Regions from separate parts of the Streptomyces sp. NPDC050418 genome, predicted to be linked through region 2. Evidence: predicted binding sites of a transcription regulator. Region 2 holds the regulator's gene; the other holds the start of a gene.
What was found. Region 2 encodes HspR, which represses chaperone genes until heat shock. Its sites were predicted from a motif close to TTGAGNNNNNNNNNCTCAA; they were not measured.
Positions count from the first base shown of each region.

Region 1: the regulator HspR is predicted to act here: its motif matches at 2,388-2,406, upstream of lon (endopeptidase La).

Region 1 is NZ_JBITIG010000009.1:363,404-367,610, reverse strand. It holds gene lon (endopeptidase La) at 1-2,365, opposite strand, end outside; gene ACIBI4_RS23930 (hypothetical protein) at 2,547-2,816, shown strand; gene ACIBI4_RS23925 (GNAT family N-acetyltransferase) at 2,917-3,582, shown strand; gene ACIBI4_RS23920 (SAM-dependent methyltransferase) at 3,657-4,207, shown strand, end outside.
Region 2 is NZ_JBITIG010000007.1:271,751-275,957, reverse strand. It holds gene grpE (nucleotide exchange factor GrpE) at 1-472, shown strand, start outside; gene dnaJ (molecular chaperone DnaJ) at 512-1,699, shown strand; gene ACIBI4_RS19015 (heat shock protein transcriptional repressor HspR) at 1,705-2,160, shown strand; gene ACIBI4_RS19010 (class I SAM-dependent methyltransferase) at 2,253-3,167, opposite strand; gene ACIBI4_RS19005 (LuxR C-terminal-related transcriptional regulator) at 3,464-4,207, shown strand, end outside.

The DNA.
Region 1 (4,207 bases), on a different contig from region 2:
GGGCCAGTTCCAGGACCTGCCGTACGTCCGTCACCGGGTGGACCTCCAGCTTCTCCAGGACCTCCGCGGGGACGTCGTCCAGATCGGCCTCGTTGCGCTTCGGGATGATCACCGTGGTGACGCCCGCCCGGTGTGCGGCAAGCAGCTTCTGCTTGACGCCGCCGATGGGCAGCACCCGGCCGGTGAGCGAGACCTCGCCGGTCATGGCCACGTCCGTACGGACCTGGCGGCCGGAGAGCAGGGACGCGAGGGCGGTGGTCATCGTGATGCCCGCGCTCGGCCCGTCCTTCGGCACCGCGCCCGCGGGGAAGTGGATGTGGACCCCGCGGTCCTTCAAGTCGCCCACCGGGAGCTCCAGTTCCGCGCCGTGCGAGCGCAGGAAGCTCAGAGCGATCTGTGCCGATTCCTTCATCACGTCGCCGAGCTGGCCGGTCAGGGTCAGACCTGCCGCGCCCGTCTCCGGGTCGGCGAGCGAGGCCTCGACGAAGAGCACGTCGCCGCCCGCGCCGGTGACCGCGAGGCCGGTGGCCACACCCGGTACGGCGGTGCGGCGCTCGGCCGGGTCCTGGGCGGACTCGGGCACATGGTGCGGGCGCCCGATGAGCGTACGGAGATCGTCGGCGCCGACCGTGAACGGCAGCTCGCGGTCGCCGAGTTCGTGCTGGGCCGCGACCTTGCGGAGCACGCGCGTGATGGCCCGCTCCAGGTTGCGGACACCGGCCTCCCGCGTGTACTCGCCGGCCAGCTTGCGCAGCGCGTCCTCGTCGACCGTGACCTCGTCACCGTTGAGACCGGACCGCTCCAGCTGCCGGGGCAGCAGGTGGTCGCGGGCGATGACGACCTTCTCGTCCTCGGTGTAGCCGTCGAGCCGGACCAGGTCCATGCGGTCGAGCAGGGCCTCCGGGATGGCTTCGAGCACGTTGGCCGTGGCCAGGAACACCACGTCGCTGAGGTCGAGTTCGACCTCCAGGTAGTGGTCGCGGAAGGTGTGGTTCTGCGCCGGGTCGAGGACTTCGAGGAGGGCGGCCGCGGGGTCGCCGCGGAAGTCGGAGCCGACCTTGTCGATCTCGTCGAGCAGCACCACCGGGTTCATGGACCCGGCCTCCCTGATGGCGCGGACGATACGGCCCGGCAGCGCGCCGACGTACGTACGCCGGTGGCCGCGGATCTCCGCCTCGTCGCGGACACCGCCGAGGGCGACGCGTACGAACTTGCGCCCCATCGCGTGCGCCACGGACTCGCCGAGCGAGGTCTTGCCGACGCCGGGCGGCCCGACGAGCGCGAGCACGGCACCGCCGCGCCGCCCGCCGACCACACCCAGGCCCCGGTCGCTGCGCCGCTTGCGCACCGCCAGGTACTCGGTGATCCGCTCCTTCACGTCGTCGAGGCCCGCGTGCTCGGCGTCCAGGACCGCCTTGGCGCCCTGGATGTCGTACGCGTCCTCGGTGCGCTCGCTCCACGGCAGTTCGAGCACCGTGTCCAGCCAGGTGCGGATCCAGCTGCCCTCGGGGGACTGGTCGCTGGACCGCTCCAGCTTGTCGACCTCCTTGAGCGCGGCCTCCCGTACCTTCTCGGGCAGGTCGGCGGCCTCGACGCGGGCGCGGTAGTCGTCCGACTCCTCGCCGTCGTCCTCGCCGTTGATCTCCCGAAGCTCCTTGCGTACGGCTTCGAGCTGGCGCCGCAGCAGGAACTCGCGCTGCTGCTTGTCGACGCCCTCCTGGACGTCCTTGGCGATGGACTCGGCGACATCCTGCTCGGCGAGGTGGTCGCCGAGCCACTGGATGGCGAGCTTGAGGCGGGCCACCGGGTCGGTGGTCTCCAGGAGCTCCACCTTCTGGGCGGTGGTCAGGAACGGCGAGTAACCGGAGTTGTCGGCGAGGGCGCCCGCGTCGTCGATCTGCTGGACGCGGTCGACCACCTGCCAGGCGCCGCGCTTGCGGAGCCAGCTGGTGGCAAGTGCCTTGTATTCCTTGATCAGTTCGGTGACGGAGCCCGGCAGCGGCTCGGGCGCACTGTCGTCCACCTGCGTGCCCTCGACCCACAGGGCGGCGCCCGGTCCGGTCGTGCCCGCGCCGATCCGCACACGGCGGCGGGCGCGGATCAGGGCGCCGGGGTCGCCGTCGGCGAGGCGGCCGACCTGCTCGACGGTGCCGAGGACGCCGATGCCCGCGTAGGTCCCGTCGATGCGCGGCACCAGCAGGACGCGTGGCTTGCCGGTCTGGCCGCGTGCGGCGGCTTGGGCGGCCTCCACCGCGGCGCGTACATCGGGATCGTTGAGGTCGAGCGGAACGACCATACCGGGCAGGACGACCTCGTCGTCGAGCGGCAGGACGGGCAGGGTGAGCGGTGAGGACGTCGAAGCCATGATCTCCCCTTCGGCATTCAAGTTGAGCTATGCCGACTCAATGCTTGTGCGCCTCCGAATGTTCCCCGGCACGCGTTCGCTGTGAGCGATCGGCTCGCGAGCGGGGCGTCACGGACTCGGCGGACGGGCGGGCGTCACGGTCTGCGCGGGCGGGCACCGGCGGGCCCGTAGGCTCGTGGGCATGAGTGCGCTCGTACCGTTCCTGATCATTACCGGCGCCTTCGCCCTGATGCTCGGCCCCTTCATCTGGCTGGCCGCGCGGATCCGGCGGCGGGGCACTGGCGGCGGGGCGATGAGCGGTGCGCTCGCGGCGTACGAGGAGGCGTTCCGCGCCACGTCCCACGACGCGTACGTGGAGATCCAGGCGGAGGCCGAACGCAAGACGCCCGCCCCTTCGCCGGACAACCACTGGGGGTTCGGCCGCTGGGTCCGGCTGCGGCGCGGGCGTTGAGCAATCCGCCGCCCCCGCCTCGCACAGAAACCCCTTGCGTAAGGGTCCATGGCCGTGTTCATCTATTACGGCACTGGAGCTCACGGGAGGGGACCTGCTCATGGAGAGCGCGCGCGAGGACGTCAACGTCAGGGAATGGGTCGACGGGTGGGTCGTGTCGCGCGGTGCCTCGGAACCCGTCGTGGAGCCGTGGGGCTACACCGTGCACGTCGGGCAGATCCCGCACGTCAGCCGCCATGTCCTGGCCGCCACCAACGACGCCGTACTCGAAGCGGACGTCCGTAAGGTCACCGAGTCGAGCCGCGGGGTGAACTGGCACCTCAAGGTGTTCGCCGACCCCGCACGCGTCGTGCCGTGGCTCGCTCCCGGCTGGGAACCGTACGGCTCGGGCGACTATCTGATGACGACGGAGCTGCGGCCGGAGCCGGAGGTCGTCCTCGCGGACGGGTACCGGATGCACACCTGGACGCGCGGCGGCGTCACCCGCGTCCTGGTCGCCGACGAGGACGGCTCGTTCGCCGCGCGCGGGCAGATCGCGCCGGTGGGCGCGAGCGCGGTCGTCGACCAGATCGAGACGGCCGAGGAGCACCAGCGCCGGGGCCTGGGCAAGGCGGTCATGCGCACGCTGCACGCCGCGGCCCGCGCCCAGGGCTCGACCCGCGCGGTCCTCGCGTGCACGCCTGAAGGGCGGCTCCTCTACGAGGCGGTGGGATGGCGGATCGTCGCGCCGCTGACGAACGCGAGGTTCGTGGGGCCCACGGGATAGAACCCCGTCCCCCACATACCGCGGCTCCGGCCGGACCATGGTCACCCGCGACACCGCCCCGGCAGGATTCCCTCATGACCTTCATGAACCGGCAGACGATCAGCTCGATCGCGCACGGCGAGCACCCCATCGGCGCGCCCCTGCAGGACGCCTCGGTGGAGCGGCTGCTCGGGCGGGCCCTGGTGCGGGGCGACGAGCGGGTGCTCGATCTCGGGTGCGGGGCGGCGGAGTGGCTCGCGCGGGCCGCGGCCGGCCGGCCGGGCGTCACCGGCGACGGGGTCGACCTCAGCGAACCGGCGCTCGCCCGCGGGCAGGAGCGCCTCGACGCGGCCGGGCTCGGCGAGCGCGTCACGCTGCACCGGCGGGACGCCATGACGTTCCGCGACCCTGAGCCGTACGACGCGGTCCTCTGTATCGGCTCCACGTACGCCTTCGGCGGGCTGATGCCCACGCTGGACGCGTGCGGACGGCATCTGGCGCGCAAGGGCCGGGTGCTCGTGGGCGAGGCGTTCTGGGAGCGCGAACCCAACGCCCGTACGCTCGCGGCCGGCTTCGAGAAGGACGACTACACGGATCTGGCGGGCACGGTCGCCCGGGTCACCGAGGCGGGCTGGACCCCGGTGTA
Region 2 (4,207 bases):
GCGCACCGCGGACATCCAGCGGCTGCAGGCCGAGTACCAGAACTACCGCCGCCGGGTGGAGCGCGACCGGATCACGGTCAAGGAGATCGCCGTGGCGAACCTCCTGACCGAGCTGCTCCCGGTGCTCGACGACATCGGGCGCGCCCGTGAACACGGCGAGCTCGTGGGCGGGTTCAAGTCCGTGGCCGAATCCCTGGAGACGGTCGCGGCGAAGATGGGCCTGCAGCAGTTCGGCAAGGAGGGCGAGCCCTTCGACCCGACGATCCACGAGGCCCTGATGCACTCGTACGCGCCGGACGTCACGGAGACGACCTGCGTCGCGATCCTGCAGCCCGGGTATCGCATCGGCGAGCGCACCATCCGCCCCGCGCGGGTGGCCGTCGCCGAGCCCCAGCCGGGCGCGCAGGCGGCCAAGGACGCCGATGACGCGGCCGCTGACGACAAGGAGAGCGGTGGCCCGGACGAGGGCTGACGCGATCACCACCGGTAGACGTGAGGAGGGACGCCGGGGATGAGCACCAAGGACTTCATCGAGAAGGACTACTACAAGGTCCTCGGCGTCCCGAAGGACGCCACCGAGGCCGAGATCAAGAAGGCGTACCGCAAGCTCGCCCGCGAGTTCCACCCGGACGCCAACAAGGGCAACGCCAAGGCGGAGGAGCGCTTCAAGGAGATCTCCGAGGCGAACGACGTCCTCGGTGACCCGAAGAAGCGCAAGGAGTACGACGAGGCGCGCGCCCTGTTCGGGAACGGCGGCTTCCGTGCCGGTCCCGGCGCGGGCGGCGGCTCGTTCAACTTCGACCTCGGCGACCTCTTCGGCGGCGGCGCGGGCGGTTCGCAGGGCACCCAGGGCGGCACCTTCGGGGGCGGCCTCGGGGACGTGTTCGGCGGGCTGTTCAACCGCGGCGGCACCGGCACGGGTCCGCGGACCCAGCCCCGCCGCGGCCAGGACATCGAGTCCGAGGTCACCCTGTCCTTCACCGAGGCGGTGGACGGCGCGACCGTCCCGCTGCGGATGTCCTCGCAGCAGCCCTGCAAGGCCTGTTCGGGCACCGGCGACAAGAACGGCACGCCTCGCGTGTGCCCGACCTGTGTCGGCACCGGCCAGGTCTCGCGCGGCGGCGGTGGCGGCTTCTCGCTCACCGACCCGTGTGTGGACTGCAAGGGCCGCGGCCTCATCGCCCAGGACCCCTGCGAGGTCTGCAAGGGCTCCGGCCGCGCCAAGTCCTCGCGCACCATGCAGGTCCGGATCCCGGCGGGCGTCTCGGACGGCCAGCGGATCCGGCTGCGCGGCAAGGGCGCACCCGGTGAACGGGGCGGGCCCGCGGGCGACTTGTACGTCGTCGTGCACGTGGACAAGCACCCGGTGTTCGGCCGCAAGGACGACAACCTCACGGTGACCGTCCCGGTGTCCTTCACCGAGGCGACCCTCGGCGGCGAGATCAGGGTCCCGACCCTGGGCGGCCCCGCGGTCAAGCTCAAACTGCCCCCGGGCACCCCCAACGGCCGCACCATGCGCGCCCGCGGAAAGGGTGCGGTCCGCAAGGACGGGACGCGGGGCGACCTCCTCGTCACGGTCGAAGTGGCCGTGCCGACGGAGCTTTCCGACGGGGCGCGTGACGCCCTCACCGCCTATGCCGAGGCGACTGAGGACCACGATCCCCGGGCAGAACTCTTCCAGGCCGCGAAGGGAGCATGAGGCACATGGACAGCCGCTCGGGGCGAAGCCGTAATCCGTACGAACTGACCGACGAGACACCGGTCTACGTCATCTCGGTGGCGGCGCAGCTGTCCGGCCTGCACCCGCAGACCCTGAGGCAGTACGACCGCCTCGGTCTCGTCTCCCCGGACCGCACCGCGGGCCGGGGCCGGCGCTACTCGGCCCGCGACATCGAACTGCTCCGCCAGGTGCAGGCGCTGTCGCAGGACGAGGGCATCAACCTGGCCGGCATCAAGCGCATCATCGAGCTGGAGAACCAGGTCGCCGCGCTGCAGTCCCGCGTGGCCGAACTCGCCGCCGCGCTGGAGGGAGCCGCCGCCACGCTGCAGCAACGTGAAGCGGCGGTGCACGCCTCGTACCGCCGCGATCTGGTGCCCTATCAGGAGGTCCAGCAGACGTCGGCGCTCGTGGTGTGGCGGCCGAAGAAGCCCACGGACTGAGCGGCGTCCCGCTCCCCACGGCCTGAACGAGGGCCCCTTCCTGCCACTGACAGGAAGGGGCCTTCTTCGCTGTACTGAAGCCGCTGCCCCCGCTACCCCTCTGCCTTGAGGTAGCCGGAGTGGGCGACCTGCCCGAGGAACCGGAACCGGGTCCGACCTGCCATGTGCTTATCGAACGCCTCCTTGATCCCCTGCCACTTGGGGTGACCGAAGTCGTCGAGCACGACCACCCCGCCTGGCGCGGCGATCTGTTCGGCCCACTCGAGATCGGCGGCGACGCCCGCGGCGGAGTGGTCACCGTCCACGATGATCACGCCGTACTCGCGGTCGGAGATCTCGGCGCGGACCTCCGGGTCCTCCGAAAACCCTTGCCGGATACGGGCGTCGGCGCCGACGAGTGACAGGTTGGTGCGTACGGCGGCCTCGTTCACGGGCGTACCGGAAGCGTCGACGCCCATCGTGGCCCCGGGCTGCAGCTGGCTGCCTGCCAAGGGGTCGACGATCGTCAGCTCCGGCGTGCGGCCGGCCCGCTGCATCATCCGGCTCATCCCGGCGCTGAACATCCCGTACAGCGTCCCGATCTCCAGGAACTCGTCGTTCGGCGGATCGAGCAGCGGCACGGCGGACAGCTTGCCCACGATGTTCATCGTGCCGCCCGCGATCCGCCCCACACCCAGCGCCTCCAATGCGATGAGCAGCCGGAATGCCTGCGCGACGGTCCGCTCGACGGCCTCCTGCCCGGCGCCCGTCACCTCGGTCAACTCACTGATGGTCCGGTTGAGATGAGGCGCGGAAGGCAGCCTGGACGCCCCTCGCCCGGTGCCGTCGAAGAACAGCTCCAACGGCCGCTGCCGGTTCCGCAGCCGGTTCAGCTCCTGCTGCGTCACCTCGGCCCGTCCGGACTCCTCGATGACACGCCGGACCTGGCGTTCCACTCGCTGGTCTATGAGCTGGACGATGGGCCGCAGGGTACGCCTGCCGGCCTTGCTGGTGATGAGCGCTCGCATGGCGTGGACCGTAGGCCGAGGCTCTCCCCGTCACAACCAATGTGCGGGCCCCTGCGGGAGAAGCGGGGATGGCAGTTGGGCTACGGAAGGGGGTGGTCCTTTTGTGTGCGGTGCTGAAGGTGAGGGCCCTTTGTCTTCAAGGGTGGTGGCCGGGATGTTCCGGTTCTCGTGGACGGGTGGGCCCTCTTGGGCTTGGCTGCATTTGTGGGGGAGGTGAGGGGATGGGTCAGGTGGCGTCAGTTCTGCGTCGAGCCCCGGGATAATGGGCGCGGAGTACCGGATTTGGGGGTAGGGCGGTGGCCGAAGGCGATACGCATCGGCATGACGTCGAGGAATTGTGCGACGCCGGAGAAGAGGCCTATCAGGCGGCGCTGCAGGCTGGGCGAATCTCGCGGTCGAAGGTGACGGATGCGCGCTGCCTGGTCGAGTTGGGCCTCTTGCACCCGGATCCCTTGGACATGGCGTGGTTGCTGCCCACGAATCCCGGCGTGGTGGTCGCTCGTCTGCTGCGGGAATTCGAGGGAGAGCTGGGGGAGATACGACGAAGGGCGGGCGTGCTCGCCGGAATGGCCGAGCGAAGTGCCGTACCCAGGGCAGCGAATGCTTCTCCGAGTGCTGCACTCAGGGTGCTCGAAGGCATGCCGCGTATCAACCTCGCCATCGACGAGGCGACAGCCGCCTGTGTCGCGGAATTGCGTGCCATGCAGCCGTCCGGTATCCGTTCGGAGCGTGACCTGAGCGGGGCGCTGCCGCGCGCGCTCGACCTGCAGGAACGAGGGGTGCGCACCCGCAGTCTGTACACCCATGTCGCCCGGCACGGGCAGGGATTGGAGACCTACCTGGAGCAGCTGGAAGGCTCGGTGGAGGTCCGCACGCTCGACGAGGTGGGCGAGCGCCTACTGATTTTCGATCGCGCCGTGGCGTTCATTCCGGCCAGTCCGGACCGCTCGGTCGCCTTGGAGTTGAGGCATCCTGCCCTGATCGACTATCTCGTCGGGGTGTTCGACAGGTTCTGGCACCGGGCTGTTCCGTTCTCCGAA